2 regions of the Brevibacillus sp. GCM10020057 genome follow, and region 1 is predicted to be linked to the other one. Evidence: a T-box and tRNA genes for the amino acid it is inferred to sense, from the RefSeq annotation. Region 1 holds a T-box; the other holds one or more tRNA genes.
What was found. A T-box is a leader RNA that pairs with one kind of tRNA and senses whether it is charged. The one in region 1 lies ahead of ileS (isoleucine--tRNA ligase), so its partner is inferred to be a tRNA-Ile.
Positions count from the first base shown of each region.

Region 1 (15,795 bases):
CTCGAAGGCATCGAGCGCATCGGCCAATATACAATTGACCAAACCATGCACAAAGATATTTACGTAGCCCGCGTCCGCACATATGCCAAGACTCCTGTGGGCAGCGACGTGGTAGAGACTGTTCCTTTTGCAGACTATCCCGATCATGTAAAAGGAAATCCGCTGTTTTCCAGTTTGCTCTACGACGACGTCTATCCGCTGGCGCTCGCCCGGGCCAAGGCACATCCATTCGCCTGTCCGTAGCACGACAGCAAACAGGCATCTCCTAAAGTCCGCCCGCCCCTTTTCCAGGGGGCCTGGGGCAGACAGGGCGATGCCTGTTAATTTTTTTCCTTCTCTTTTCGTCCGGACAGGATTCGCTTGATGAGTTCGTTCGGATCGAAGCCGAACTTCCTTACCGCAGCTTCTCTGCGCTTTTCTTCCGGCGTCTGGGGCTCGATTCCCAGCAGCTCCGACACCTGCCTCCACGCCTTTCTCTCCTTCGCCTGCGCGTCCGCCTCTCCCGCTCCCTGAACCTGCTGCTGTGCCTGCTTCGGCTTCAGGAAAAAGATCGCGAGCACGCCAAAGACAAGGGACAAGCCTGCGATGGAGGTAAACATCACCGTCCGCGAAATGCCGAGCAGCCAGGTGAAGATCGGGGGACCGACAGCTACGCCAATAAAGCGGACGCCGCTGTACAGCGAAGTAATCATCCCGCGCTCTGCCTTCTCCACCGCTCCGACGATCATGCTGTTTAAGCACGGCAAGATCATCCCGGTCCCGATGCTGCCGAGCACGAGAATTCCGATGAGCACGTACGCCCCCTTCACGAAGCTGGCGAGTACATAGGATGCCGACAGCATGAACATCCCGACGATGACGAACCAGCGCATGAGACCGAGCTTCTTTTTGATAATCAGGCCGGTCAGGTAGGCGGCAATGCTCATGACCAGAAGCGGGATCGCCAGAAATCCCCCTTTGATGACGCCGTCAATTTTATACTTCTCCTCCAGCAGATCAGACAGGTAGAACAGTACGCCAAACAGCGTAAACAGGCAGATGCTCCCGATAAAGAACGCCGGAACGAGCCACTTCCCGTGCTGTTTGAACACCTGACCGATGGCGTGCAAATACTGCTTGACCGGCATCGGCTGTCTCTCCTGCTGGTTTTCCTTCGTCAGGAACAAAAACAGCAGCAGAACAACGCCGCAAATGACTGGAAACGCCAAAAACACCATGTACCACGAGATCAAAGCCAGCAAGGAACCAAAAATCGGGCTAAGCACTTTTCCCAGACCGTTCGACGTCTCCATCAGCCCCAATGCCTTGCTCTCCGATGCACCTTGAAACAAATCCCCCGCCAAAGCCATGGCGATCGGCGCGGTTCCCGCTGCGCCGATCCCTTGCAGGACACGACCGATCATAATAATGGAATACGGCTTGTCCCACCACAAGGCTGCCAAACCTGCCAACAGTCCCCCCAGCCCGTAGACGATGAGCGAGAGAAGAATGATGATTTTCCGTCCGAACCGGTCCGACAAATATCCGGCGAGCGGAATGACGAGACCTGCCGCAATCGAAAAAGCCGTAATGAGCAGGCTGGTCTGGAGCGAAGTGAGGTCCATTTTGGCTTTCATCGTCGGCAAGACGGGAATCAGCATGGAGTTGCCCAGCACCATGACGAGCGGAATACCTGTCAAGCCAATCAAGTTTTTTGTATGTTGCGCCATATGACACTCCTTCTTTCATGCGTACACACTGCCATCCCAGCGCATCGCGTGAATCAGCTCCCAGTCCGGCTCGATCCCGATCCCCGCTCCTTCCGGGATCGTGACCGCTCCGTTCACGGGCTGCAACGGAAACAGCTGTGAGAAAGGGTTTTCCATCACATCCCACTCTACCGGCTCGATCGGGTCGGCATCCATTTTGGACCATGCCGGCAGACAAGCCTGCGCAAACAGGGTGTACAACCGGGACAGCCCGCCGTCAAAGGAATGAGGGGAGATGCGGTAACCGAATTGACGAGCCATTTGCAGATGGGTCCGGTACGAGTCGATACCGTGTGTGTGCTGCAAATCAGGCTGGGCGATGTCGAGGGCCCCCGCCTGGTACAGAGGCAAAAACTGTGCGCAGCTCACCAGATTTTCTCCGCCAGCGAGCGGCACCGACAGCGCCGCCCTAAGCTTGACGTACTCTTGTGTGCGCTCGAGCGGCATCGGCTCCTCCAGCCACATCCAGTTCGTGTAGCGCCAGAAGATCCGCTCCCAAAGTCGGGCATGCGCCAGGTCGTAGCTCTGATTGGCGTCGAGGGCGACCAGTACGTCGGGCGGCAGCGATTGCATCAGCCGGTCGATGTGCGCCTGATCCTCTGCGATGGAGCGGCCGCCGATTTTTACTTTTACCCGCTTGTGTCCGGCGCGGATTTGCTCGGTTACAAACCGGATGGAGCTTTCTGCCCAGTCACCCTGTTCCCGGTACGATTGAAAGGAAGCGTATACCGGAATCTGCCGGTGGAACTTCCCGCCCCACAGCTCACATACAGACAACCCTGCGCGCTTGGCGACGATTTCTGTCAGCGCGATGCTCACTCCCGCTGCCGACCGCTGATGCCACTTGCTGATGACGTCCGTGATGGTCAGCCTGTCTGTCGCCAGCTTCCCGAGCAAGAACGGAATGATTCGCTCCTGAAAGCCGCGATGCAGCGTCGGCAGCCAATCGATAATTTCCCCCCAGCCATCGATTCCCGACCGCGTGATCAGGCGAATCAGATAGGAGGTGCGGTAGCGCTTGTAGCCATTTGCATCGCCGTATGCTTGCGGGAGGCGGTACAACAGCGGGTATGTTTCCACACGTTCGATTTGCATAGTCGGCTGATCCCCCCGCTACATCAGATCGTCGCGCCCTTCCCGACCCGCCCGTTCTTTTTAGTAGTCATCGTAGTTGAGATAGTAGCCTTTTCCTTCGCCCTTGCGCATGTATTCCTCGTAAGTACCGCTGCGCATGAAGTGGACGCTGTCCCGGCCGTGATACCCGTCGATGCCGGTGTAGCCGATTTCTTCCACTTCCTCGATAAAGCCGTCTGGCTCGTCACTTTCCACATACATTTCCTTGTAGTCGGTCTTGTCATTGTCCGCGTAGGAAAAAGGCGTGCTGGAGGTGCCCCACGCCTCGACAATCTGCCAGGCGTCCTCGCCGTCGAATCCGTTTTGCCCTTCTTTCTCGTCCAGCGATGTTCGCCCGAACGGAGGCTGCATAAATTCTTCCTCAATCGGGCGCGACTCGTTGACGTGCGGCGCCGGGGCGTGCTCCTTGCAGGTCTGGGCTTGCGGCAAAGCCTCCAGACGTTCCACGGGAATCTCCTTCCCGCAGACGGTACAGACTCCGTATGTGCCCTCGTCCATCCGCTTCAACGCCTGGTCGATTTCCTTCAGCGTCTCCCGGTCCAGGCTGTCCAGCGCCAAATCTTTCTCCCGTTCAAACAGCTCACTGCCAATGTCAGCGGGATGGTTGTCGTACATGGCAAACTCCTGCAAGGAAGCCGTCATCGCCTCTCGCATGCCGTAATGGTCCTGGACGCGATCTTCGAGCTCCTTCTTCTGCTCCAGCAGCCTTGCGCGAAACCTTGCCAGCAAGTCTTGGTCCACGGCAGACACCACCTTTGTTTGGTTTCCTCACCTGGTAGTATGTCTTCGCTTGTGCCGAAATAACCTGCCCCCATAAGTTGACTGCGTATCGCTCATGTTCGTAAACCTGGCTGCGCCTGGCCATTGCAGCCAGTCCCGCTTTCTTCCTTTGTCCGTGTCTGCCCTGCTCTTGCCAATCCTGTACAAAAAAACCTGCCAGCCCCGGATGGGAATGACAGGTTTTCGATTGACGTTCGTTTTTCGGTTGTGGTTTGCTTACTCGACCAGATGGGCGTAATGCTTCTCGACGATATCCGCGCAGCGTCCGCAAATGGTCGGCAAGGCCGGGCGCACGCCTACGTCGCGTTTGACCACACGGCAACGCTCGCACTTGACGCCCTCTGCAGCAGTGACCACTGCAGCGATTCCTTCGAGCTGGACAGCTTCCGCCGGTGCCGCAGTCCCTTGTGGATGTACTTCGACCTCTGCCACGATGAAAAGATCCGCCAGATCGTCCATAGCCGCGAGCGTCTTCGCCACTACCTCTGTTTGCGGATAGAGCGTCAGCTTCGCATCAACGGAGTTTCCGAACACTTTGTTGCGGCGCGCTTCTTCCATTGCTTTCAGCACTTCGTCTCGCACGGTGAGGAACGCATCCCATTTGTCCGCTTCTTCGGCAGAGAAGCCGAGATGCTGCTCGTCTGCTTCAGGCATGTCGGTCAGCTGAACGCTCTTCTCGGTCACGCCCGGGATAAAGCCCCACACTTCATCTGCCGTATGCGGCAAGAGCGGTGCCACCAGCTTCACGAGATTGAGCAGGCAATCGTACATGACGGTTTGAGCTGCCCGGCGCTTGAGGCTGTCAGGCGCTTCGACGTACAGGCGGTCCTTGCAGATGTCCAGATAGAACGCGGACAGGTCGATGACGCAGAAGTTGCGGACAGCGTGGAATACCGTATGGAACTGGTAGTCATCGTACGCCTTGCGCACGCGTTTGACCATCTTCGCTGCTCTCGCCAGCACGTAACGGTCCAGCTCACCCAGCTGTTCGTAGGTAACGCGGTGTTTCGCCGGATCGAAGCCGTCCAGGTTTCCGAGCAGGAAGCGGAACGTATTGCGGATTTTCCGGTACACTTCCGCGATCTGGCTCAGGATGGCATCCGAAATCCGTTGGTCTGCCTGGTAGTCAACGGAAGCGACCCACAGACGCAGGATGTCTGCCCCAAGGCTATTGATAACCTCTTGCGGCACGATCACATTCCCCAGCGATTTGGACATTTTCCGTCCTTCGCCGTCGAGCGTGAAGCCGTGGCTGAGCACGCCTTTGTACGGCGCCGTGCCAAACACGGCAACGCTGGTGGACAGCGAGGAGTTGAACCATCCGCGATATTGGTCGGAGCCTTCCAGATACAAATCTGCCGGCCAGCTGACTCCCCGTTCCTTCAAGACAGCGACGTGGCTGGAACCGGAATCGAACCAGACGTCCATGATGTCCGTTTCTTTGCGGAACTCGGTGCAGCCACATTTCGAGCAGGACAGACCTTCCGGCACCAGCTCGCTTGCTTCGCGGGCAAACCAGACAGAGGAGCCTTCTTTGCGGAACAGCTCCGCGATGTGGTTGATCGTCGTGTCGTTGATGACCGGCTCATTGCAGGATTTGCAGTAGAAGATCGGGATCGGTACACCCCATACGCGCTGACGGGAAATGCACCAGTCGCCGCGGTCCGCGATCATGTTGGCGAGGCGGGTTTCGCCCCAGTGCGGAATCCATTTCACCTGTTTGATCGCTTCCAGCATTTGCTCGCGGAAACCGTCGATAGACGCAAACCACTGTTCTGTCGCGCGGTAGATCACCGGCTTTTTCGTCCGCCAGTCATGCGGATAGGAGTGGGTGAAGAAGCTGAGCTTGAGCAATGCGCCTTTTTCTTGCAGCTTTTCCGTCACTACTTTGTTGGCATCCTCGTAGAACAGACCTTCAAAGCCAGGCGCTTCACTGGTCATTTTTCCTTCGTGGTCGACCGGGCAAAGCACGCCCAGATTGTATTTTTGTCCCACAGCAAAGTCGTCTTCCCCATGTCCGGGAGCCGTGTGGACGCAGCCGGTACCGGCATCCAGTGTCACGTGCTCGCCAAGGATGATGGGAGAAGTGCGGTCATAGAATGGATGCTGCGTCACGACGCCTTCCAGATCTGCGCCCTTGTGCGTGGAGAGCACTTCTACGCTCTCCCAGCCGATTTCCTTGCTTGCGCCTTCCACCAGTCCGCTCGCGACGAGGAACTTGCGGCCATCCGCTTTCACGACACTGTACTCCAGCTCCGGATGCAGCGAGATTGCCAGGTTCGCCGGAATCGTCCACGGGGTAGTCGTCCAGATGACGACGCCTGTTTCATTGTCCAGATGTCCTTTGCCGTCCACCACCTGGAAGCTGACGTAAATGGAAGGGGAGCGTTTGTCCTTGTACTCGATTTCCGCATCAGCCAGAGCCGTCTCGGAAGAAGGAGACCAGTACACACAGCGCAGCCCTTTGTAGATGTAGCCTTTTTTCGCCATTTCCCCGAACACGCGGATCTGGTTCGCTTCGTATTCCGGACGCAGCGTCACGTAAGGGTTTTCCCAGTCGCCGCGAATGCCCAGACGTTTGAACTGGTCGCGCTGTTTGTTGATGTAAGACCAGGCATAGTCTTCGCAGCGCTTGCGGAAATCATTGACTTCAATGCTGCGGCGATCCAGCCCTTGCGCATTGACGATTGCCTGTTCGATCGGAAGGCCGTGCGTATCCCAACCCGGAATGTACGGAGCGCAGAAGCCCGCCATCGATTTGTAGCGCACAATAAAGTCTTTGAGGATTTTGTTCAGCGCATGGCCGATGTGAATATCCCCGTTCGCATACGGCGGGCCGTCATGCAGGACAAAGGACGGGCGCCCCGCTGTACGCTCCTGAACGAGCTTGTAAATGTCCATCTCGTCCCACGCAGCCTGCACGAGAGGCTCGCGATTCGGCAGGTTGCCGCGCATAGGAAAATCCGTTTTTGGCAGCGATAACGTTTTGCTGAAATCCATAGCTACATTCACTCCTAAATGAATATAAAAAAGCCTTCACTCATCCCGATTGGGACGAGAGAAGGCTCCCGTGGTACCACCCAGATTGAACGACCGCCTATGCGAAAAGGGCATAAGCCGACCATCGTTCCACTTGTCTCATTCGTAACGGGAATGACGCGCTCACTTACTCCCTCGCCACCAGCTGTCGGCAAGATTTCGGCTATTGAACTCCCGGGTGATTTTCTGCGGATGCAGCTGACCGGGCTCTCACCTACCCCCGGCTCTCTTGACAGCGCGATTCTCACGTACTCTTCCCGATCATCGTCGACTTATGTTGTTGTCAGAACAAAAGTTGATTTTCATTATAGTACCATCATCAACCGAACGTCAATGCTTTATTCAACAACGACAGCAGAATCTGCCTGCTCGATGTCATCCCACGCACCGTTTTCCAGCATTTCCAGCTGGGCTTCCAGCAGTGTGCGGAAGCGCATGCGGTAGACGGAGGCGCGTTTTTTCAATTCTTCGATTTCGATGGCGATCTTGCGGGACTTGGCCAGCGCTTCGTTGACGATCCGGTCCGCATTTTTCTCGGCTTCCTTCAAAATCAGCTGCGCTTCCTTGCGCGCATTCGACTTGACATCTTCCGCCGTCTCTTGCGCCACCAGAATGGACTTGCTCAAATTTTCTTCCAGGCTCTTATAATGATCCACACGCTCATTGAGAATGGCGATGCGCTCTTCCAATTCCTTTTTTTCTTTAATCAGGAGTTCAAAATCTTTAATGACCTGATCCAGAAACTCGTTTACTTCGTCAATGTTGTATCCGCGAAATCCGGTACTGAATTCCTTATTGTGTATATCCAACGGCGTTAAAGGCACATGAACCCCCCACTTTTCCCGATAATCATTGCCTTACCTTTCGACAAGTTCAGCTGTATATCCTGCCGTATTTTGCAAATTTTTCAGATCAGCTCTATCTTATGTAACAAGCCCGACATTCATGCGCAGCCTGCCGCTGCGGGTCGGTCCCATGATTTCCAGCACTTTGAAGCGCCCAAAACCTGCCAGGGAGACCATATCCCCTGCCTGCAGCGCATGCGCAGGGTCCTCCACAATCTTCCAGTTCACTTTCACTTTCCCGGCACGGATCGGCACGACGGCCTTGGCCCTCGATAAATGGTGCACTTCCCCGATGACGGCATCCAGCCGAGGAGACGGCACCGTAATCGTTTTCTCCGCAAAGCGCGGTGCCGGCGGGGAAAACGCCTCCCATGCCACCCGTTCAAACTGGACAGAAGTGCGGTGAATCTGCGTCACCTGCATACAGATGTAATCCGCCACTTCCTCCGCGACGACGGCATAGCTGCCCTCTGCATCTGTCAGCATGTCCCCGAATTTTTCCCGCTTCATCCCTGCATTCAGAAGCGCCCCCATCACATCCCGGTGCTCGAATACGTGAAAGCGCTGGTCGGCGTGAATACGCAGCAAGGCCAGCCGGTAGTCTTCCGGGTCAACGGTCATGTACTCGGGGTGGAGAATCGCCCGCACACGCTCAGCCCCGTCATAGCCGCCGTGTGCCGAAATGCACACATCGTGCACCTGGGAGGACAGACTGCGAAAGATGAAGAGCTGCCGCGGGTCCAGAAAATCAGTAAGGCGCATGGCCTGCTTCCGCTCTACTTGCGTCAGCATTTCCAGCGCCCGTTCGACAAAGGGACGTTCTTCTTTTCCAAAGTGATCAAATAGACTCATCGTGCTCACTCGCCTAAGCAATTTTCGTCAAAATGGAAAAAAGTCCGTAATAGGCAAAACGTAATGCGATCAAAGCGACAACCGGAGAAATGTCAATGAATCCGAGCGGCGGGATAAAGCGGCGAAACGGCGCCAAATACGGCTCGACCAGCCGTTCCAGAAGCTGCCCGATTCCGGTCTCGCGCATTTGCGGCACCCACGACATCAAGATGTAGGCAATAATCATGTATTGATAAACCGTAAATGCAAAATCCAATACAGTCAGAAGGTAACCCATTCCCTCACCCTTTTTTCATCGTATAATCCCTATTCTTCCATCACACTGGAGATTGTACCCTGGATGTCCACGTGATCCGGGGTGCACACAAAGATGGTGTCGCCCACTTTTTGAATATCTCCGTTCAGCGCATAGACCGTTCCGCTCAAGAAGTCGATAATCCGCTTCGCCTGGTCCTTTTCCACGCGGTGCAGATTCACCACGACCGGCCTGCGATGGCGCAGGTTGTCTGCGATATCTTGCGCATCACTGTAATGACGGGGTTCACAGAGAATCAGACGGATGCCCTCCTTTTCCCTGGCTTGAAAAGGGACCACGTTGTTCGCACGGCTCGCTTGCGGCCGTCTGTGCATAGTCTCTTGCTCCTCGTGATCGTCTTCTTCAATCGTTTCTTCGATGTATTCTTCGTTTTCCAGACCCAGGAACCCCATCAGTTTGTTCATAACTCCCATTCTCTTATCCTCCTTTCCTTACTCTGTACCGTCGACAGGACCGAACCTTGGTTCATGGCTTCACCAACACAGAGCCCAGTCGAATATATGTAGCTCCTTCTTCAATCGCCACTTCAAAATCGCTGGACATACCCATGGACAGCTCCTCGATTTGCACGTGAGGGAATGTCCATTCGTTTATTCGCTCTTTCCATTCGCGCAAACCGCGAAATACCGGCCGCGCCTCCTCCGCATTTTCGACAACAGGCGCCATGGTCATCAATCCCATGATCTTTATATGTTTCATATTACTGGTTTCCTGCAAAAAAGCCAATACATCATTGGGACTAAGCCCAAATTTTGTCTCTTCACCGGAAATATTTAGCTGCAAAAAGCAATGGACAACCTGATTTAGCGCCTGTCCCCTTTTGTTCAGCTCCTCGGCCAGAGACAGTCGATCCAGCGAATGGATGTACGGAAATCGTCCTACGACTTCTTTCGCTTTGTTCGTCTGCAAGTGGCCGATGAAATGCCACGTGCCCCGATCCCCGTACTGCTCGTACTTGGGCACGCCATCCTGCACGCGGTTTTCCCCGATATGCTCGATTCCGGCATCAAGCAGGTCGCGGATCGCTTCGGCATCGACGTATTTGGTTACGGCAATAATCTTTACGTCTTCCCGCTTTCGCCCGGCTCGCGCGCATGCCGCCTGAATTCTTTCCTCGATTGCTTGCATCCGTTGCTTCAACAGTTCCATGTCCATACTCATGACGAACTACTTGCTCCCTTCCTGGTTTTCCAACCGATAAACGAAGCCATCCGCCCCGTAGTTCCCGCTGCTCCCGCTTCCTTGCGATGGGAAAAAAACAAGTCGGTACGGCAGCTCGTACACCAGTCTGTAGATTCGATATGGTCCGGCGAAATGCCCGCTTCCAGCAAAATGAGCGTATTGAGCTTGCGCAAGTCGAGCATATACCGTCCGTTCCCGGATGGAGCTACACATTGCTCCCAGTCCCTGGCGCTCGTTTGCACCTGCTCCATGATTCGTTCATCCACCTCGTAGCAGCAGCCGCCGATCGAAGGCCCGATGGCTGCCAACAGCTGTTCGCGCTTCGCTTTGGATTGCTGCTCCAACGCTTTCACCATTTCCTCGGCAATACGCGCAACGGTCCCTTTCCAGCCCGCGTGCGCCAGTCCGATCGCCCCGGAGGCCGGATCGAGGAAAAACAGCGGCACACAGTCAGCATAAAAGGAAGCGAGCAAAATTCCCTCTTTTTCCGTAAACAGACCGTCGGTAGCCGCAATGACATCCCCAAGGCTCTCTCTGCCAGCGCCTCCCGCCGTCACCTGGCATACGCGGTTGCCGTGCACCTGATCCGCGCACGTCCACGCCTCAAACGGAAACTGAAGATGCTGGGCGAGCATCCGTCGATTGACCACCACATGCGCCGGGTCGTCGCCTACGTGCAACCCCATATTGAAAGACTCGTACGGTTGTTCACTTACTCCTCCCGTGCGAATCGTAAACCCAGCTACCAGACCGGGAAACCGATGTTCCCAATCCTGCAAATGCAAAAACGGTCGATCCTGCGCCATGACAAACGGTTCTCTCATGTTGTCACCTTCCTCATATGGCTTATCATACCATAGCTGAACAGAAAAAAAAGGCGATTCCCCGCCTTTCTTTCCCTACCCTCTGTAATCTTCACCGGAGGTTCTCGCCTCTACCCGCAGCGTCTCTTCTATGCGTACAAGCACGACATCCTTGCCAATCTTGACAATATTGCGCCAGGGAATAACAAAATCGTTGCCGGATGAAAAAAAGCCCAGAAACTTGCCAGGTCCAGGCACAACAATCGCCTCTACGCGTCCGTGACGCAAATCAATTTCCAGATCGGAAATATGCCCAAGCCGCTTCCCGTCCAGAATATTCACTACTTCTTTCGTCTGGAAGTCAGAGATTTTCACCATTCTTTCTCACCCACTTTTCTCCGTTACTTGTAGTATATGAGTCGCGTGCGGAATATGTCCCGTCTGAAGAAAAAAGCTCGGGGCGGCGTCTCCTTCTTCCAGACAACCATACAAAAAACCCGAACGGACCGAATGCCGCCGGGTTTCCTATGTAAGATACCGTTACGATTGTACGTGCTTTTGCATATGGGCGATCGCCGCTTTTTCCAGCCGTGACACCTGAGCTTGCGAGATACCGATTTCCTCCGCTACCTCCATCTGGGTCTTCCCCTCGTAAAAGCGCATGGATAAAATCATTTTTTCCCTTTCACCCAGACGCTGCATGCCTTCCCGCAAGGCGATTTCTTCCACCCACGTCACGTCCTTGTTTTTTTCATCGCTGATTTGATCCATGACGTAGATCGGGTCTCCGCCATCCTGATAGATCGGCTCGAACAGGGAAACGGGGTCCTGAATCGCATCGAGAGCGAATACGACATCTTCCTTGGCTACGTTCAATTCCTGAGAGATCTCTGTGATGGTGGGCTCGCGCGAATGTTTGTTAGTCAGGTTGTCGCGCACCTGCAAGGCCTTGTACGCGATGTCGCGCAACGATCTGGAGACACGTATCGGATTGTTGTCCCGCAAATACCGCCGAATCTCGCCGATGATCATCGGCACCGCATAGGTGGAGAATTTGACGTTTTGCCCGAGATCAAAGTTGTCGATCGCTTTCATCAATCCGATGCAACCCACCTGAAACAGATCGTCCACGAACTCTCCGCGGTTGTTGAACCGCTGGATGACGCTGAGCACCAGCCGCAGATTGCCGTTGACCAGCTTTTCGCGTGCAGCCAGTTCGCCGCCCTGGAGCCGTTCAAACAGCTCTCTCATCTCTTTGTTCGTCAGCACAGGAAGCTTGGAGGTATCTACCCCGCATATCTCTACCTTGTTGCGCGTCACGTCTTTCCCTCCTCGAAGCAAGAAAAAAGTCCCTATCCCGGTTGTCTTGAAAGGCCGCGTACTGACGCGTAGCCGACGTGAAAGTGGAAAAAGCCACTCTCGGTCTCGGTTTAGGAACAGTATCCCCCTCGAATGGGAAAATATGCGTTAGACCATTTTGTTGAACTCTTTTCGCAACCGTTTTATAATTCGTTTTTCCAGACGGGAAATGTACGATTGGGAGATGCCCAAAAGGTCCGCGACATCCTTTTGCGTTTTTTCCTCTTCCCCTGCCAGGCCGAAGCGCAGCTCCATGATGATGCGCTCCCGCTCGGACAGTTTATCCAGCGCTTTTTTCAGCAGCTTGCGATCGACCTGGTCTTCGATGTTTTTGTAGATCGTATCATTTTCCGTCCCCAGCACATCCGAGAGCAGCAGTTCATTGCCATCCCAGTCAATGTTCAGCGGTTCGTCAAACGATACTTCGGAGCGAATTTTGTTGTTGCGGCGCAGGTACATCAAAATTTCGTTCTCGATACAACGCGAGGCGTATGTCGCCAGCTTGATGTTTTTGTCCGGGTCAAACGTGTTCACCGCCTTGATCAGGCCAATCGTCCCGATGCTGACCAGATCCTCGATATGGATGCCCGTATTCTCGAATTTGCGGGCGATGTACACGACCAGCCGCAGATTGCGCTCAATCAGCACTCCCCGAACTGCCGGGTCTCCGGAAGGAAGCCGTCCCAGCAGAATCTCCTCCTCTTCCCTGGTCAGCGGTGGAGGCAGGGCTTCACTCCCGCCAATGTAATAGACTTCTTCCGCGCGTGCACCAATCCACAGCAAGATACGGTACCAGATCAATTGGAGTTTCAGGCGAAGTTTTACGTACATGATTAGCCCTCCTGTTCGAGAATAAAGGTCGATTCTTGAGAATTGGTCTCCATCATTGCGGGATGCACGATGGCCTGATAACGCCCGTCAGCGGCCAACGGAATCGGGTTGAGGCCGATCAGCACCTTTTGCGTCTCATAGCGGGTACTGCCTTGCACGACAAGGACGTGGTCCGGTTTGACTGCGAGCAAAAAATCCATTCCTCGCGACACGCTCCGGTACGGAATCAACCGGACAAGCGGCTGCCACTCTGCCGGCAGGTCTCCCCAGGAGCCGTCCAGCTTCTCCCACACTCCACCGTTTTCATCGGCTTGTCGGAGAAGCGGCGGCGGAAGCAAATGTGCCAACATGCGCGTTTCCATAATCATGACCGGAATGCGGGTAATCGGCTCATGCAGCTGGTTGCCCGTATCCACGAGTCCCCGGCAAATCACCTTCTCCCCTGCCAGCGTCACAGCGACATCGACGAGAAAAGCGTCCAGCTTGCGCGGCTCCTGAATGGCGCGGTAGCTTTTCCGGTTAATGACGTACACCATGGCAAACCCGCAGATCACGATGAGCAGCGTCGGCTTGAACCCGACACCGAAGCCGTCGTTGTGCGTGACGACCAGCCCGTGAACGATTTCGCTCCTCGGGGCGAGAAAATATTGGAGACCAAAGACGCCCCCGCCAAACACGAACGCGACAAAGTAAAAAATGATCAGGTTTTGGGTAAAGGCGAGCAGTCTTTTGTTGCCGAAAGCGATCCACAGCATGAGGATGGAAAAGAGCAGCTTGATCGACCACTGATACATCGAGGAAAACGCCGGGAAGAAGAAAAAGGCAAGATACGTACAGCCAGACAGGGCAGCAACAATCAGCCTCCACCAGACCACGCGCTCTTTGCGAAAATAGGCGGTAAACCAGAGCAACAAGGTATCAATCGCCATGTTCAGGAGTAGAATGATATCAAGGTACACTACCACTTTCTCGTCACCTCCCGCCTCATCCCTCCCTTGCCAGCCAACCAGGCAGTCAGCGTGCTTTGACGAGAGTGATTGCCGCATGCGGCCGATTTCCTGACGGCTTACATGCAGTATATATCAATGTGTATGTAAAATCTGTCAATTCTTGACGATGTAATTTTGGATTTTTTGTAGATGGAAGCCTATCACGGCGGCGCAGCCGTTCCCCTTCAAGAATCCGCAGATGAAGACCGATGCATAAAAAAGACCTTGCTCCTTCGCGTAGGAACAAGGTCTTGCTTTTGCACGTATGGCTATTTTTTATTCCGGCGACGGTTGCGCAGGAATGCGGGAATATCGAGATTGTCCAGATTGCTCATGGAGAAAAAGGACTTGTCGTCTTCCTCATCCTTTTGACGGTTCATATTCGGATTGGACACCTGCGTCGGTCTGCTGCCAACCGAATTGATTTGCGGCTGCGGACGGCGTGCCGCTTCCTGGCGCTGAGACTGTTCAAAGCCTGTGGCAATGACTGTCACGACCAGCTCATTTTTCAGATCTTCGTTGATGACGGCACCGAAGATCATGTTGACGTCCGGATCTGCCGCAGAAGACACGATGTCTGCCGCTTCGTTCACTTCGTACAAGCTCAGGTTGGTACCGCCTGTAATGTTCATCAGAACACCGCGTGCCCCGTCGATCGAGGTCTCCAAGAGCGGGCTGGAGATCGCACGGCGGGCAGCTTCGGCCGCTCTGTTTTCACCGCTGCCCACACCAATTCCCATCAGGGCGGAGCCGCGCTCGGTCATGATCGTTTTGACGTCCGCAAAGTCGAGGTTGATCAATCCCGGTACGGCGATGAGGTCGGAAATCCCTTGCACCCCCTGGCGCAGGATGTTGTCCGCCTCACGGAACGCTTCCAGCATCGGCGTGTTTTTGTCGACGATCTCCAGCAGACGGTCGTTCGGGATGACGATCAGCGTGTCCACTTTTTCTTTCAGGGCAGCAATCCCTGCTTCCCCGTGCTGGGAACGTTTGCGGCCTTCAAAGGAAAACGGACGGGTCACGACCCCTACCGTCAAGGCGCCCAGTTCCTTGGCAATTTCCGCTACGACAGGGGCCGCACCGGTTCCGGTACCACCGCCCATACCTGCCGTGACGAATACCATGTCCGCTCCCCGCAAGGCATTTTCAATCATGTCGCGGCTTTCTTCAGCAGCCTTCTTCCCGATTTCCGGATTGGCACCCGCTCCGAGACCCCGTGTCAATTTTTCTCCGATTTGCAGCTTGATGTCCGCGCTGGACAACTGGAGTGCCTGTGCATCGGTGTTCAAGGTAATGAATTCTACCCCTTTCACACCGCCTGCGATCATGCGGTTCACGGCGTTGCTTCCGCCGCCCCCGCAGCCAATGACCTTAATTCGCGCAAAGGATTCCAAATCCATATCAAATTCCAGCATGTTGCTAGTCCTCCCCAATTCAACATAAAGAAGCTCCGTGTCTGCGTGAAGCCTTCAGTCAAACAAAGTAACATTTCGTTGAAACCTTTCCACCTTTTGCAGAAAACGAAACATTCCAATATTCGCCATCGTCATCTTCTATAGCCAAAGGCCACAAGATGTTAAATAAACTCACTGAACCAGTTTTTCACTTTTTCCATCAAACCGGGGCCATCCTTCGGCTTTGACACGGTTTGCTTCGGTGTGCCTTTGAATGAGGGGGTCGAGCGAATGCTGCGGCGCTCCATCAACTGCAAGGCATATTGAATCAAACCTACCCCAGTGGTGTAGGCAGGGTCCCGCACTCCGATATAATCCGGAATCGCGATGCGCACAGGTGCTCCCAACTCTTCCTTGGCCAACTCGAGCATGCCAGGCATCGCTACCGTACCTCCCGTGAGCACATACCCTCCCGCGATTTCGTCACGGAAGCCCAATTTGTAGACTGCCTCCTCGACTAATT
Region 1 is NZ_JBHUJW010000043.1:129,022-144,816, reverse strand. Features, by position in the region: gene ACFSO0_RS14310 (NUDIX domain-containing protein) at 1-243, shown strand, start outside; gene ACFSO0_RS14305 (MFS transporter) at 321-1,709, opposite strand; gene ACFSO0_RS14300 (mandelate racemase/muconate lactonizing enzyme family protein) at 1,725-2,843, opposite strand; gene ACFSO0_RS14295 (TraR/DksA C4-type zinc finger protein) at 2,904-3,623, opposite strand; gene ileS (isoleucine--tRNA ligase) at 3,879-6,662, opposite strand; T-box leader at 6,710-6,975, opposite strand; gene ACFSO0_RS14285 (DivIVA domain-containing protein) at 7,040-7,525, opposite strand; gene ACFSO0_RS14280 (YlmH family RNA-binding protein) at 7,625-8,398, opposite strand; gene ACFSO0_RS14275 (YggT family protein) at 8,412-8,675, opposite strand; gene ACFSO0_RS14270 (cell division protein SepF) at 8,705-9,127, opposite strand; gene ACFSO0_RS14265 (YggS family pyridoxal phosphate-dependent enzyme) at 9,180-9,875, opposite strand; gene pgeF (peptidoglycan editing factor PgeF) at 9,872-10,720, opposite strand; gene ACFSO0_RS14255 (YlmC/YmxH family sporulation protein) at 10,796-11,077, opposite strand; gene sigG (RNA polymerase sporulation sigma factor SigG) at 11,240-12,019, opposite strand; gene sigE (RNA polymerase sporulation sigma factor SigE) at 12,167-12,889, opposite strand; gene spoIIGA (sigma-E processing peptidase SpoIIGA) at 12,892-13,854, opposite strand; gene ftsZ (cell division protein FtsZ) at 14,148-15,293, opposite strand; gene ftsA (cell division protein FtsA) at 15,455-15,795, opposite strand, start outside.

Region 2 (15,795 bases), on a different contig from region 1:
TCGAACCCACGCGACCAGCTTGGAAGGCTGGAGTTCTACCATTGAACTACACCCGCAAAATATGGTGCCGGTGAAGGGACTTGAACCCCCACGGTTTCCCTCACGATTTTGAGTCGCGCGCGTCTGCCATTCCGCCACACCGGCCTATACAGTTGTAAAAAATGGTCGGGAAGACAGGATTCGAACCTGCGACCCCTTGGTCCCAAGCCAAGTACTCTACCAAGCTGAGCTACTTCCCGACTGTACATACTTCTTTTTATTAAGAGTGGCGTGCCCTGAGAGATTCGAACTCCCGACCTTTTGATTCGTAGTCAAACGCTCTATCCAGCTGAGCTAAGGGCACATATTGTATGGAGCGGACGACGGGTCTCGCTTCCAACCGGCGCCGCTGCGTCGAAACGCTTCCTGGCAAGCCGGATCTGAAGTACCCGAGCGATTCTCCTTTGTCCAATCTTCGAGGGTGAACCCGGTACGGGTGAGAGACCTGAAGATCATCATGGAGCGGACGACGGGTCTCGAACCCGCGACCTTCGCCTTGGCAAGGCGACGCTCTACCAATTGAGCTACGTCCGCATACTTTATAAAAAAGTGAAATTTTGGTGCGGTCGAGAGGACTTGAACCTCCACGGTGTTGCCACCACTAGAACCTGAATCTAGCGCGTCTGCCAATTCCGCCACGACCGCATATCAACTTGGAGTCCTTCACGCGAAGTTTCGTCCGCGATACAGGAAGTGAAAACTGGTGAGCCATGAAGGACTCGAACCTTCGACCCTCTGATTAAAAGTCAGATGCTCTACCAACTGAGCTAATGGCTCATGCAAATGGCTGGGGTACTAGGATTCGAACCTAGGAATGACGGAGTCAAAGTCCGTTGCCTTACCGCTTGGCTATACCCCAACAGCCAAGATTTCAAAATGGTGGGGAGAGACGGATTCGAACCGCCGAACCCAGAGGGAGCAGATTTACAGTCTGCCGCGTTTAGCCACTTCGCTATCTCCCCAGCTTGCCCTTTATAAGGTTGCCCATACATCAATGCTGCATTCAGCAGATTTATGGAGTGGTGCCGGCAATAGGACTTGAACCCACAACCCCCTGATTACAAGTCAGGTGCTCTACCAATTGAGCTATACCGGCATATTAGTATATAAAATGGCGGAGCTGACGGGACTCGAACCCGCGACCTCCGGTGTGACAGACCGGCGTGAACTCCAACTTCACCACAGCTCCATGTGCAGTTATCAAAAATGGTGGAGGCTGACGGGATCGAACCGCCGACCCTCTGCTTGTAAGGCAGATGCTCTCCCAGCTGAGCTAAGCCTCCATACTCCCCAAACTGTTGTTGGGGCCCCCGCAAAGTACTCGGTGTTGCTGCAAAGCATCCGCTTCACTTTGTGGGGTATATGATGGTGACCCGTAGGGGATTCGAACCCCTGTATGACAGCGTGAAAGGCTGCTGTGTTAAACCGCTTCACCAACGGGCCATAAAGGCATTCATCCCGAAAAGAAACCGCCGCAAACACCCGGCTTACTTCACTTTTCTAGGAATGAAATGGTGCTCCCGACAGGAATCGAACCTGCGACCTCTTCCTTACCATGGAAACGCTCTACCGACTGAGCTACAGGAGCGAAGATGGCTCCTCGGGACGGACTCGAACCGCCGACCGATCGGTTAACAGCCGATTGCTCTACCAACTGAGCTACCGAGGAATAATTCGATTTCCAGACCGAAGCCTATGCGAAGAAATGGTGGAGCTGAACGGGATCGAACCGATGACCTCCTGCTTGCAAGGCAGGCGCTCTCCCAACTGAGCTACAGCCCCATGAAAGAAACTCTCGAGCGTTCTGTATAAGTGGTGGGCCTAGGCTGACTCGAACAGCCGACCTCACGCTTATCAGGCGTGCGCTCTAACCAACTGAGCTATAGGCCCGTATTCCGCCTGGATCTTTAATCTAGCATATTTTTTCAAACCACGCAATAGGAAAAGTGAATTTTTTCTCTCTTTCTAAAAAAATCGTAGGTCGAAGGTGAAAAAACTGAGAAAAAACCTGCTGCCAAAAAATAGACCCAGCCGTCCGGAAACGTATAAGAATACATCACCTGAACAGCTGAGTCCAGTATTCTTTGACCGTACCAGTCCACTGTGGAGTTATACTCGATAAAATCAGCACGATAACACCCGTGCTTATTTTCAAATATAACCGGATTTCAGTAGCACATCAATATCCGAAAATAATCAACACGCGAGTGCGAATCTTATGCTTGCATGACAGAAGCCTTTTTCGCATCTACATGCTTCTTGATTTTGACCGCCATGAGCGAAGCGAAGAAGCAGAGAAAGCCGGCGATCATAAAAGCTTCTGCATACGTGCCAAGCCAGTCACGCATGACGCCTGCACCATAAGCCGCGGCAGAAGCCCCGATCTGGTGCGCAACGACGACCCAGCCAAAGATCATTCCTGACTTTTCTTTGCCAAACACTTGGCTGGACAGCTTGGCAGTCGGCGGTACAGTCGCAATCCAGTCCAGGCCGTAGAAAACGGAGAAGATGATGAGCATCGTCGGTGTGGAATCCAGGGCATACGGCAAGAAAATCAGGGACAAGCCGCGCAGTCCGTAGTACCAGAACAGGAGCCAACGGTTGTCAAAGCGATCAGACAGCCAGCCGGAGATCGTCGTGCCGGCAAGATCGAATAATCCCATCATGGCGAGCAGCCCGGCTGCAGTTACTTCCGGCAACCCAAAATCTCCGCAGGCGGCGATAAGGTGCGTTCCGATCAGGCCATTCGTGGAAAAACCGCAGAAGAAGAAGGTTCCCGCGAGCAACCAAAAGGTCGAATTTTTCATGGCATAGCGCAGATTTTGCAGGGGTTCCAAAAAGATATTGCCGGTAAATGGTGTCGGCGGCACGACTTCATCGGTTCCATAAGGAGCCACGCCTACGTCGGATGGGTGGTTTCGCATCCAAATCGCAACTGCAGCCAGGACGAGGATCAGGACAAGAACAGTCGCCAAAATCGCGTATCTCCAGCCCAAGTCCGTTGTCAGCTTCGCCATCAAAGGCAAAAAGATCAATTGACCGGTAGCGGCGCTCGCAGTCAACAAGCCTACGACGAGCCCTTTGTTTTTGACAAACCACAGATTACTCACGGTCACACCGAGAACATTGGCCATCATCCCGGTAGCAAGACCTGAGACAAGCCCCCAAAGAAGCTCAAATTGCCAAAGAGCAGTCATAAAAGGAGTACAAGCCAGGCTGAGGGCTAACACGGCAAGAGACAGGACGACGACTTTGCGGACGCCGAAGCGCAAGAGCAAAGCAGCGGAGAAAGGACCGACCAGGCCGTACAGAAAAATCCCCATGGAGAGAACGCTGGAGATGCTTCCTCGGCTCCAGCCAAACTCATCCTGGAAAGGTACCAGCAAAATACTTGGCAGCGCTCGAATCCCGGCGGATACCAAAAGAGTGACGAAGGTCAACAGGACAATGATCCAGCCGTAGTAGACACGTGACTTGGGCTTGCAGCCATTTTGCGCATTCAGAGAATCCATACATGCACCCCACATTTATAAATTTGTTTGTACATACAAAATATAAATGAATGTCAGCTGATTATTTTTCCAGCTGCTTGCTTGATGACGCCAGGTACTGCGTCAACTGATCGCTGAGTTGTTTACCAAGGATCTCCTCATAGAGCCGCTTCAGCTTTTTCGACGCCTGGCGAAGAGCCGGTCCCAACTCGACACCTTTCTCGGTCGGGTATACCATGACGGTCTTTCCGTGAACTTTACGCTCCACGAGCTGCTTTGCCTCAAGCTTGTCGACGAAACGGGTCAGCGTCGAAGGAGTAATGGACAGCTTTTCTGAGAGTTCCTTTTGAGTAATGCCCGGAGAGCCAATCACAAGACGAATGAGATAGCCGTAAGCGGGCGTCAATCCTGTAGTGGCAAACGCCTCGTCGGCCATACGCGTAATCGCCCGGCTCAGACGGTTTGCGGTAAAGTACAGGCAGTCTTCCAGAAAAGCTTCATCCTTTTGTGGTTCTTGATTCATTGGACTGGTCATTTTCTTTCCTCCACGTGGGGCAGGCTTGATGATTTTTTATTTTGTATGTACAACAAATGATAAGAGCAACAATTGGAACTGTCAATCCCGAAACGATACATTTTGTGGAAGCAAAGGAAAAGGCTCGCTCCCCCTGTTCATGTGGAGAAGTGAGCCTTTCGCTTGCTATGAAACAAATCCGGTTATTGGTGAAAAATGACAGTTAAATGTCGAGGTCTCGCACAGTCGCAGCATACTGCTCGATAAATTCCCTGCGCGGCTCTACCTCGTCGCCCATCAACGTCTCAAATACGCTATCCGACTCCATGATATCTTCCAGATTTACCTGCAGAAGCGTTCGCATTTGGGGGTCCATGGTCGTCTCCCACAATTGTTCAGCGTTCATCTCACCCAGCCCTTTGTAGCGCTGAATGCTTGGCTTCGGCACCGTCTTCAGCGTCGCAAGAATTTCATCGCGCTGCTGGTCCGTATAGGCGTAGTACACCTGTTTTCCTTGCTTGATGCTGTAGAGAGGCGGCTGGGCAATGTAAATGTAGCCCGCTTCAATCAGCTGCCTCATATAGCGATAGAAGAATGTAAGCAGCAGCGTACGGATGTGAGATCCGTCCACGTCGGCATCCGTCATGATGACCACCTTGTGGTAGCGCGCTTTGGAAATGTCGAAGTCTTCGCCTACACCGGTGCCGAGCGCGGTGATGATCGCGCGAATCTCGTTATTCGCCAAAATTTTGTCCAGTCGTGACTTCTCCACGTTCAGCACTTTTCCGCGCAGCGGCAAAATCGCCTGGAAGTGGCGGTCACGGCCCATTTTGGCAGAACCGCCCGCAGAGTCTCCCTCTACGATGAACAGTTCGGATTCAGAGGCATCCTTGGAGGAGCAATCCGCCAGTTTACCCGGCAGCGAACTGACCTCGAGTGCGCTCTTGCGCCTCGTCATCTCCCGCGCCTTGCGAGCCGCTTCACGGGCACGCGAAGCCATCAGGGCTTTCTCCACGATCTTTTTGGCGATGCCCGGATTTTCCTCCATGAAGGTGTTGAAGCGTTCACCAAAAACTGATTCGGTAATGCTCCGCGCCTCCGAGTTGCCCAGCTTGGTTTTGGTTTGGCCTTCAAACTGCGGCTCCTGAATCTTGACGGAAATGATCGCCGTAATTCCTTCGCGCACGTCATCGCCGGACAGGTTCGGATCTTTTTCCTTCAGGAAGTTGAACTTGCGGCTGTAATCGTTGATGACACGAGTCAGAGCCGTTTTGAAGCCGGTCTCGTGCGTTCCGCCTTCATGCGTATTGATATTGTTGGCGAAGGAATAAATATTGCTCAAGTAGCCGTCGTTGTACTGCAGGGCGACTTCTACCAGCAGGCCTTCTTTTTCCCCTTCGCAATAGATAACTTCGTCGTGCAGAATTTCCCGGTTTTTGTTCAGGTACTCTACGAACTGCACGATCCCGCCCTCGTAATGGAACGATTCTTCCCGCTCCTGGCCGGGACGGGCATCCTTCAGCGTGATCCGCAATCCTTTGTTCAGGAAAGCCAGTTCACGAATGCGTTTTTGCAAAGTCTCGTATTCAAACACCGTCGTCTCTGTAAAGATCGTCGGGTCCGGCTTGAATGTTACCTTCGTGCCAGTCTCTTCCGTTTCACCGACGACGGCCAGATCTGCATCGGGACTTCCCATTGTAAAGCGCATGTAGTACACTTTGCCGTTTTGCTTGACTTCGACTTCCAGCCATTCGGACAGCGCGTTCACTACGGAGCTGCCCACCCCGTGCAAACCGCCGGACACTTTGTATCCGCCGCCGCCAAATTTACCGCCCGCGTGCAAGACCGTCAGTACAGTCTCGACCGTCGATTTGCCGGTTTTTTCATGGATGCCCGTAGGAATCCCCCGGCCATTGTCGGTTACAGAGACGGAGTTGTCCGGCTGAATGACTACCAAAATATTGTCACAATACCCGGCAAGCGCTTCGTCAATCGCGTTGTCGACAATCTCCCACACCAGGTGATGCAAACCGCGGCTGCTGGTCGACCCGATGTACATCCCGGGGCGTTTCCGCACGGCCTCCAGACCTTCCAGCACCTGAATCTGACTGGCGTCGTAGTTTGTATCTTTCGTCGTCATTTGATCCACTCTTTACGTCAACTCCTCCACTTCAGCTTGTGCAAAGGGAACCTGATCCAAGCTGTCCACGAACTGAGCGCGTCGCTTCAGCGTCAGAGAAGAAATAGGTGAACAGTAAATGGCGTCCTGGGTGATCACGTAGGACTTCGTTTCTTCCTCGCTATGGTCCACGATCATTTTCCGCTTTTCATGCAAGAAAGCCTTGTTGATTTTCGAGGATTTCATCGTCTGATGATCAAGAATGGAAATGACTTCCTTCGTGCTCACCACAGTATCCCCACCAATGTGAATAAACATTCCTGTCTTCCCTACCTTTCCCCCGATATGCTCCCTTCCTTCACGTAGAAACGCGAGGCTTGCTGGAGAACCTGATGCTTTAAGCCTTCCACACCCGTGGTGCTTACAAACGTCTGTACACGATCCTGGATCGTCTCGAGCAGCAAGGTCTGCCGATGTTCATCCAACTCTGACAAGACATCATCCAACAAAAGAACGGGGTACTCGCCCACTTCTTCTTTAATCAGCTCGATTTCTGCCAATTTGATAGACAGCGCACTGGTGCGTTGCTGCCCCTGCGAGCCGTACGTTTGCACATCCATGCCGTTCACTTTGAGTGAAAAATCATCGCGATGCGGCCCGATCAGTGTGCTCCCGCGCATAATTTCCCGGTCGCGCACTTCTTCATAGGCATCCAGCATGACGTCGACTGCCTGTTCCGCCGCCATATCTTCTGTGACGGGCGAAGAATTTTCATAATGCAAAGAGAGCGTTTCCCTGCCGTCGGTAATGCCGGTGTGGATCTCCCTCGCCCACGTCTCCAGCTTCCGAATGAACTCAAAACGCTTCCGTAACAATTTTACCGCTAAATCGGCCAATTGGGTATTCCAAATTGTCAGCATTTCCAGAGACTGGCTCTTTTTCATCGCCAAGTCCTTCAAAAGCTGGTTCCGCTGCTGCAATACCTTGTTGTAATTGCTCAAATAATACAGATACGTCGGGGAGACCTGGCCGATTTCCATGTCGATAAACCGTCTGCGCTGGGCAGGCGCTCCCTTCACGATGGACAGATCCTCCGGCGCAAACATGACGACATTCAGCGCCCCTACATAGGCACTGAGCTTTTGCTGCTCCATCCCGTTGATTTTGGCCCGCTTTCCCTTGGCTGTCAACTGCAGCTCCAAACGAACAGAGCCGTAGCGACGAAGAACATCGCTACGGACAGCTGCATAGTCGGCTTCCCACGCAATCAGCTCCTTGTCCCGGGGCGTGCGATGGGATTTGGCCAGGGCGAGTACGTAGATCGACTCCAGAACGTTAGTTTTTCCCTGCGCATTGTTGCCAATAAACAGTTGGATCGGGCCTTCAAACGACAAGGACAGGGACTTGTAATTGCGATAGTTGGCAAGCGAAAGGTTCTTGAGAAACAAGAATCACGCTCTCCTCTCAGCGACTGACCACCTGATAACGGCCGAAGCCTTCGATCTCCACTTCATCGCCAGGATACAGCTTGCGGCCGCGGCGATTGTCCAGCTCGCCGTTGATGCGAATGGGAACCTCCGCGAGAAATGCTTTGGCCATGCCTCCTGTATCAATGACGTCAGCCAGCTTTAGAAATTGCCCAAGGGCGATATATTCGGTCTTGATGGAAACCTCACGCATAGCAGGGCCTCCTTTCTTTTACGTAAAAAAGGTCGTTTACGAAAAACACATGATCTGTCTAGTAAGTACGGACTGGCAAAATCAAATGGAGCGTCCAGTCGTGGTCGGTCGGACGAATCACGAACGGACTCATCGGGCCAGTGAAGCTCGCTTTGATTTCGCTGCTGTCGATGGCACGAAGCGCATCAATCATGTATTTCGCATTGAAGGAAATCTTCAGATCTTCACCGTTCATGGCTTTCGGCATCAGGATATCCGTAACTTTCCCGATTTCCGGAGCATTGGAGGTGATTTCCACACTTCCGTCCGGAAGCGTGACCAGCTTCACCACGTTGGATTTGCCTTCGCGGGAGAGCAGGGAAGCCCGCTCGATTGACTGCAAAAACTCTTTGGTGCTCACCGTGATCTCGGTTTTGCTGCCTTGCGGAATGATCCTGGTCGTGTCCGGGTAAGTGCCCTCCAGCAGGCGGGAATAGAACAGGATGTGCCTGGACTTCACCAGGATCTGGTTTTCCGCCACGACGATGTCAGCCGGATTTTGCTCGTCATCCAATATTTTCACCAGCTCGTTGCAGCTTTTACCCGGTACCACGACATTGTGGAACGACAAATCTTCACGGCATTCTACCATGGCGGTGCGGCTTGCCAGGCGGTGGCTGTCCGTTGCGACAAAACGCAGCTGGCCGTTCTCCAAAGACCACATCAAACCGGTCAAAATCGGGCGCATCTCCGAAGTGGATACGCCGAAAACGGTCTGGCGGATCATGGTTTTCAACAGATCACAAGGAACGCTGAACACTTTGTCCTCTTCCAGATGGGGCAGTTGCGGATACTCGCTGGCATCCATCCCGTTGATCGTGAATTCAGCCTGACCGGAACGAATCTGGGTCACCAGACGCTCGTCCACTTTGATCTCGATCTCGTTGCCGGGCAGTTTGCGGACGATTTCGCTGAAAATGCGAGCTGTCAACACGATGCTGCCTGGCTTATGAATGGTTACGCCCCATTCACCGGCTTCTTCCAAAGGGATCTGAACCTCGATGGAAATATCCGAATCGCTTGCCGTAAGGGTCAGACCTTCATCATCGGTTTTTATTTTGATCCCGGTCAAAACCGGAATGGTTGTTCGGCTGGAAACCGCTTTGCTGACGTGTGAAACAGCGTTAGACAGCTTGTCTCGTTGAACGGTGATATGCATCAACGTAAGCCTCCCTCTCTCGAGCCATATGAAAAATGAAAACGTTATGCATAATGGCTGCGGCTTTATCATAAACTATTAGGATAATGATTTTTAACAGAAGTAGTACTAGGTCCTGTGGATTTGTGGATATGTGAACTCGTTGCGTAAAAGAGAGCCTATACACATGTGGGTAAGTTGTGTATAGGCTTTTTGCGTTATGCACAGATTTAGTGATTGGCTTTGAGCTTTTCAATGAGCGACTGAATGGTCGTTTGCATTTGCGGATCATTGGCCAGAGCACGGGAGATTTTCTCGTGCGCATGGATGACCGTCGTGTGGTCGCGTCCGCCGAATTCGTCGCCGATCTTGGGAAGGGACGCATCGGTCAGCTCCCTGGACAGATACATGGCGATTTGGCGGGGGAAAGCGACCGTCTTTGTTCGCTTTTTGGCCTTGAAATCCTCCAGCTTGAGGTTGAAGGCTTCTCCGACAGCCCGTTGGATGTCCATGATGGTAATGACGCGCGGACGGGAAGACGGAATGATGTCCTTGAGCGCCTCCGCTGCCAGTTGCGTATCGATATCGCGATTGATCAGCGAGGAGTACGCCACTACGCGGATCAGGGCGCCTTCCAGCTCGCGAATGTTGCTGTCGATCTGATTGGCGATGTACGCCATGACTTCATTCGGAATGTCCAGGTTCTCCGCCTTGGCCTTTTTGCGCAGAATGGCAATCCGCGTCTCAAGATCCGGCGGCTGAATATCCGTAATCAGGCCCCATTCAAAGCGCGAGCGCAGTCGGTCTTCCAGCGTCGGAATCTCTTTTGGAGGCCGGTCGGAGGAAATAATGATTTGCTTGCTTTCTTCGTGCAAGGCATTGAACGTATGGAAAAACTCTTCCTGTGTCGATTCTTTGCCCGCCAGGAACTGGATGTCGTCAATCAGCAAAACGTCGACGCTCCGGTACTTGTTGCGAAATTCGACCGCTTTGTTGTCGCGGATGGAATTGATGAACTCGTTGGTGAATTTTTCAGACGACAAATAAACCACTTTCGCCGAAGGATTATGCTGGATGACGTAATGGCCAATGGCGTGCATCAAGTGGGTTTTGCCGAGTCCTACGCCCCCGTAAATAAAAAGAGGGTTGTACGCTTTGGCGGGAGCTTCCGCAACCGCGAGCGATGCAGCGTGTGCAAATCGATTCCCCGAGCCGATGACGAAAGTGTCAAACGTGTACTTGGGATTCAAAATACTGGGCGGTTGGTCATCCGCTGCCGCCGGCGGAGCTTGTGTCTTTGCCCGCGGAGCAGGTTGTTCTTCGGCAAATGCGGCATCCGGATTTTGCAGGACGACGAATTTTACCTTCATATTGATACCGGTCACTTCATATAGTGTATCGGTGATCAATTGAGAGTACCTGGTTTCGAGCCAATCTCTGGCAAAGTCGTTCGGCGCTACGACGATCAGTGCATCTTCTTCCAATGTGGTCGCTTTGGTCGCCTTCAGCCAGGTATCAAAACTGGGTTTGCTAAGCGATTTTTCTATCTTGGCCAAGACTTTGCGCCATAGCTCGCTAATCGCTGCATCCAACCAGAATCCCTCCTTATGGGCAATCCGAAAAAATGAAATGAATGTTAGGAAATGACAAATAAAAGGGCAATCATGCGCGTATGTGAGACCCGGTTGTCAACACGGTCATAGGCAGTAATTGTGGATAAAAAAAGTCGAAAAAAAGGGATTCGACTCGGAGAAGAGAATAAGAGCAGATGGTTATCCGCAGCCTTGTGAGTAAGAAGATACACACATGGGGGAATCTGTCCACAAACTTATCCACATGCTGTGGAAAAACCGATTGACCTTTCGGAGTTATTCACGCTTCAAAACAAAAACATGATAACAGATATAACGCATGGTATCAACGGTTTTTTCATACTTATCCACAAACACAACCACTGGTGCCGGGCACATATGCACATATCTATATTTTGTGTACAAGCTGTAGATAATTTTGTCGAATCACGCTTTTGTGGATAAAGAAATATCCACAGAATGACTGCGCTTTGGGAAATAGTTTTATGGGGATATTTGTCTTGGCAATAAAATTCCATTGTCCCTTGACTTTTTGGGCATATCTTTTTATAATGCGAAAGAATGTCTGTAAAGGCGGAGGTGTAGACCTAATGAAACCATCTTTTAATCCTAACAACCGTAAGCGCAAAAAGGATCATGGATTCCGTAAGCGCATGAGCACAAAAAACGGCCGTAAAGTTTTGGCTGCTCGTCGTAAAAGAGGAAGAAAAGTTCTTTCCGCTTAGGCCACACATTCCGTGGCCTTTTTTGTTTCGAGGAAGAGTCGGAAAATTCTTTGTTTCTGGAAAGAGGAAGTCCTGCAAGGATGTTGAACCTTCTTGGAAGGAAAATGATTACTTAGCTATCCAGCTACCGAGAGGATGAAGCATGCAAGAAGGCAGGATCGCCTTTGGAGAAGGGACAAGGGGGTTGCCGGCTTTTTTTCATTTTATAGCGCATATAGCCTATGGCGCAGCGCGATGATTTTCACTGATTGCGAAATTCCTGCACTTTATGTCCGGCTTGGGAAAAAAGTGGACGAAACAAGGATATACTGGTAGATGCTGTTTGCGTTTTCTACTATAATTGTGATGTTAGGGGTTGTTTACCTTGCATCGTTCACACCGGCTCAAAAAGAATGAGCAATTTCAAGCAGTGTTTCAACGAGGAAGTTCAGCTGCCAACAAGCAGTTTGTCCTGTATACAGCCAGACAGGAGGGACAAGCTGCGTTTCGCGCTGGAATTTCCGTCAGCAAAAAGATTGGCAACGCCGTTATTCGTAACAGGGTCAAGCGTCTGATTCGCGAAGCAGTCGCCCGATTGGAACCTGTCATTCCAACCGGTGTGGATCTCGTCATCATCGCACGTCCAGGTGTGGAGCTGATGTCGCTTGAAGCCATCGAACAGTCGCTTTTGCACGTCATGAAGCGGGCAAAGGTGATCAAACAGGCACCCGTACATAATGGAAGAAGAGGGTGATACGATGATAGCGAAAATCATGATGGGGCTGATTCGCGGGTACCAGCTTTTCATTTCTCCGCTGAAACCGCCGTCGTGCAGATTCGCGCCGACATGCTCTCACTACGCGATCGAATCCATTCGCAGATTCGGCGCGTGGAAGGGAGGATGGCTGGCTCTTCGTCGCATCCTGAAATGCCATCCGTTCCACCCGGGCGGATTTGATCCGGTTCCGGAACAGCGAAATTAATTCATCACCTCATTGAAGCGGGGAAAAGGAGGATCATCCCTTGAGCAGACGTACCCTCAGCATGCTTATGCTGACCTTGCTGGTTTTCATTTTGTCGGGCTGTAACCCTCAGAAAGCTGCACCAATCGGCCCTGACGCAACCGGCATTTGGGACAAGTATTTGGTTTACCCCTTGTCCTGGTTGATCAAAGAGAGCGCATTGATTCTCGGCAACAACTACGGCTTGGGTATTCTGGTAGCGACGATTATCATTCGTCTGATCGTGCTTCCGCTGATGATCAAGCAGATCAGAAGCTCCAAAAAAATGCAGGAGCTTCAACCGGAAATGCAAAAAATCCGCGAGAAGTACAAGAACGATTCGCAAAAGGCACAGCAGGAGACCATGGCTCTTTTCCAAAAGAACGGGGTCAATCCGTTGGCCGGCTGCTTGCCGATGCTGGTGCAAATGCCGATCCTGATTGCTTTCTACCACGCGATTATCCGTACTGCGGAGATCAAGTCGCAAACCTTCCTCTGGCTGACTCTGGGCGCAAAAGACCCGTATTATATTTTGCCGGTCGTGGCAGCTGTGACGACCTATCTGCAGTCGAAAATGATGGGTCAGACTACACAAGGCAACCCGCAAATGCAAATGATGCTGGTCATGATGCCGCTGATGATTCTGGCCATCGCCGTGACATTGCCGTCGGCGCTCTCGCTGTACTGGGTGTACGGCAACCTGTTCACCATCGTGCAAACCTACTTCTTGTACCGTGACAAAGGGAAACAGCTTACTCCTAAGGAGGGAGCCTCCAAGTGAAAAAGGTGGTAGCTACGGCAAAAACGATAGACGATGCTGTGCAGAAAGCTTTGCTGGAATTGGGTGTGCCCCGTGAAAAGGCAAGCGTCCGCGTACTGGAGGAACCGAGCAGGGGACTGTTCGGACTGATCGGGACCAAAGACGCCAAAGTGGAAGTCGAATTTCACTTTGACCCCGTTGCACAGGGACGTGAATTTCTTCAAGACGTGTTGTCCAACATGAAGGTAGACGCCAAAGTGGAACAACGCACCAATGAGGAAGGCGTGCTGTTTGACATCCAGGGTTCAAATCTGGGAATCATTATTGGCCGTAGGGGACAAACTCTTGATTCACTGCAGTATCTCGTAAACGTCGTAGCAAACCGTCATGCGGACAAACACGTTCGCATCACGTTGGATGCAGAAAACTACCGGCTGCGCCGCAAAGAAACGCTGGAGCAGCTGGCAGATCGGGTCGCCAAAAAGGCCCTTTCCACCAGACGCGAGGTTCGTCTGGAGCCGATGTCGGCAGCGGAGAGGAAAGTCATTCACGCCTTTTTGCAAAAACGATCCGATGTGGTTACGTTCAGTGAAGGGGACGAACCCAATCGCTATATTGTCATCGCACCGAAAGAAGCCTCCAGGTAGGCTTCTTTTTTTTGCGCAAGGCTGGGCAATGCTTCGTTTTTCATATGGTTCTTTTGGCGGCAGTGTAGTACACTTGTCCACAGTGGATAACCTGGTTAAGGGTTGGCGCCGAAAGAAAACGATCATACTGTGGATAAGATACGCGACGAGCAACCTTGAAGCGCAGGGTTGCTTTTTCCTGTTCGGCGTGGAGGCTGCCGGGAAGTGCACAATCTTTTGGTATTTTCCAGGGCGATCTGTTAAGCTAGTATGTTAGTGGCTGACTTGTTTTGATTGGAAAGCTTGAGGTGAACAGCATGAAATTCGATACGATAGCGGCAGTCGCAACACCGATGGGGGAAGGCGGCATTGCCGTGATCCGGGTAAGCGGTCCGGAAGCGATCGAAGTTGTGGATAAGATATACAAAGGAAAAAACGCGTTGTCCACTGTGGACAGCCATACGATTCACTACGGCCATTTGCATGATCCACAGACGGGCAGTCTCGTAGAGGAGGTGCTCGTGTCTGTGATGAAGGCGCCGCGCACGTTTACGCGGGAGGATGTCGTGGAGGTCAACTGCCACGGAGGAATCGTTTCTGTCGAGCGTGTGCTGGATCTGATCCTGGAGAATGGCGCCAGATTGGCGGAACCAGGGGAGTTTACCAAACGGGCGTTTCTCAACGGACGGGTCGATTTGTCGCAGGCCGAGGCCGTCATCGATTTGATCCGGGCGAAAACGGACCGGGCGATGAAGGTGGCTTTGAACCAGGTGGAGGGGAAGCTTTCCCGCCTGATTCGCCAGCTGCGGCAAAATTTGATCGAAGCGATGGCCCATATTGAGGTGACGCTGGACTATCCGGAGCACGACGTGGAGGAATTTACCCAAAATTTCTTGCGCGAGAAGTGTGAGGAGGTCAAAGCCGAGATCAAACGGCTTTTGCAGACAGCCAAGCAGGGGAAAATCTTGCGGGAAGGGCTGTCCACGGCGATTATCGGGCGTCCGAACGTCGGGAAGTCTTCGCTGCTGAACAGCCTGGTGCAGGAGGAAAAGGCGATCGTCACGGATGTCGCCGGCACGACCCGCGATGTGATCGAGGAGTACGTGAACGTGCGCGGTGTTCCCCTGCGGCTGATTGATACTGCGGGCATCCGTGATACCGAGGACATCGTGGAAAAGATCGGGGTAGAGAAGTCCAGACAGTTGCTGCAAAAGGCGGATCTCGTGCTCTTGGTGCTCAATTATAATGAACCTTTGAGTCCGGACGACTACAAGATTTTTGAGGCGGCAAAAGGCTTTTCCGTCATCGTGATCGTCAACAAGTTCGACCTGCCGCAAAAGATCGATTTGGAAGAAGTCAAACGCCATTTCCCGCAGCAGCCGTTGATCATGACCTCGGCGCGTGAAGAGACCGGCATCGAACTGCTGGAGCAGGCGATCAGCGATGTTTTCTTCAGCGGCCGCGTGCAGCAGGACGATCTGACATATGTGAGCAACGCGCGCCATATTCATCTGCTGCGCCAAGCGGAACAGGCGATGGACGATGCGCTGAACGGCATCGAAGGGCTGATGCCTGTGGATATGATCCAGATCGACATTAAAAAAGCGTGGGAGCTGCTAGGAGAAGTGATCGGGGAAAGTGTCGGCGAAGATTTGATCGACCAGATCTTCTCCCAGTTTTGTTTAGGCAAGTAATCAGGTGTGAATGAGGAGGAAGACAACGTGAATGCTGTACCAGTGTATGAAGCTGGCTCGTTTGACGTCATCGTGATTGGGGCTGGGCATGCGGGGTGTGAAGCGGCATTGGCAGCTGCCCGGATGGGATGCAGTACCTTGCTGCTGACGATCAATCTGGATGCCGTCGCGTTTATGCCGTGCAACCCTTCCGTTGGCGGTCCGGCAAAAGGGCATGTCGTGCGCGAGATCGATGCGCTCGGCGGAGAAATGGGCCGCAATACGGACAAGACGCACATTCAAATGCGCATGCTGAATACGGGAAAAGGACCGGCTGTGCATGCCCTGCGTGCGCAAGCGGACAAATTTGCGTATCAGCACGAAATGAAACGGACGATTGAAAATACGCCTAATCTTCT
Region 2 is NZ_JBHUJW010000006.1:221,808-237,602, reverse strand. Features, by position in the region: tRNA gene ACFSO0_RS02955 (tRNA-Gly) at 1-56, opposite strand, end outside; tRNA gene ACFSO0_RS02950 (tRNA-Leu) at 63-144, opposite strand; tRNA gene ACFSO0_RS02945 (tRNA-Pro) at 163-239, opposite strand; tRNA gene ACFSO0_RS02940 (tRNA-Arg) at 267-343, opposite strand; tRNA gene ACFSO0_RS02935 (tRNA-Gly) at 498-573, opposite strand; tRNA gene ACFSO0_RS02930 (tRNA-Leu) at 598-684, opposite strand; tRNA gene ACFSO0_RS02925 (tRNA-Lys) at 741-816, opposite strand; tRNA gene ACFSO0_RS02920 (tRNA-Gln) at 824-898, opposite strand; tRNA gene ACFSO0_RS02915 (tRNA-Tyr) at 917-1,001, opposite strand; tRNA gene ACFSO0_RS02910 (tRNA-Thr) at 1,060-1,135, opposite strand; tRNA gene ACFSO0_RS02905 (tRNA-Asp) at 1,152-1,228, opposite strand; tRNA gene ACFSO0_RS02900 (tRNA-Val) at 1,247-1,322, opposite strand; tRNA gene ACFSO0_RS02895 (tRNA-Glu) at 1,406-1,482, opposite strand; tRNA gene ACFSO0_RS02890 (tRNA-Thr) at 1,552-1,627, opposite strand; tRNA gene ACFSO0_RS02885 (tRNA-Asn) at 1,633-1,708, opposite strand; tRNA gene ACFSO0_RS02880 (tRNA-Ala) at 1,746-1,821, opposite strand; tRNA gene ACFSO0_RS02875 (tRNA-Ile) at 1,853-1,929, opposite strand; gene ACFSO0_RS02870 (MFS transporter) at 2,256-3,551, opposite strand; gene ACFSO0_RS02865 (MarR family winged helix-turn-helix transcriptional regulator) at 3,613-4,065, opposite strand; gene gyrB (DNA topoisomerase (ATP-hydrolyzing) subunit B) at 4,268-6,193, opposite strand; gene remB (extracellular matrix regulator RemB) at 6,197-6,481, opposite strand; gene recF (DNA replication/repair protein RecF) at 6,493-7,611, opposite strand; gene yaaA (S4 domain-containing protein YaaA) at 7,628-7,843, opposite strand; gene dnaN (DNA polymerase III subunit beta) at 7,902-9,041, opposite strand; gene dnaA (chromosomal replication initiator protein DnaA) at 9,251-10,612, opposite strand; gene rpmH (50S ribosomal protein L34) at 11,203-11,337, shown strand; gene rnpA (ribonuclease P protein component) at 11,702-12,070, shown strand; gene yidD (membrane protein insertion efficiency factor YidD) at 12,075-12,299, shown strand; gene yidC (membrane protein insertase YidC) at 12,340-13,098, shown strand; gene jag (RNA-binding cell elongation regulator Jag/EloR) at 13,095-13,724, shown strand; gene mnmE (tRNA uridine-5-carboxymethylaminomethyl(34) synthesis GTPase MnmE) at 14,021-15,397, shown strand; gene mnmG (tRNA uridine-5-carboxymethylaminomethyl(34) synthesis enzyme MnmG) at 15,425-15,795, shown strand, end outside.
Region 2: it has a tRNA-Ile gene. The T-box ahead of ileS (isoleucine--tRNA ligase) is inferred to sense a tRNA for this amino acid. The anticodon was not compared.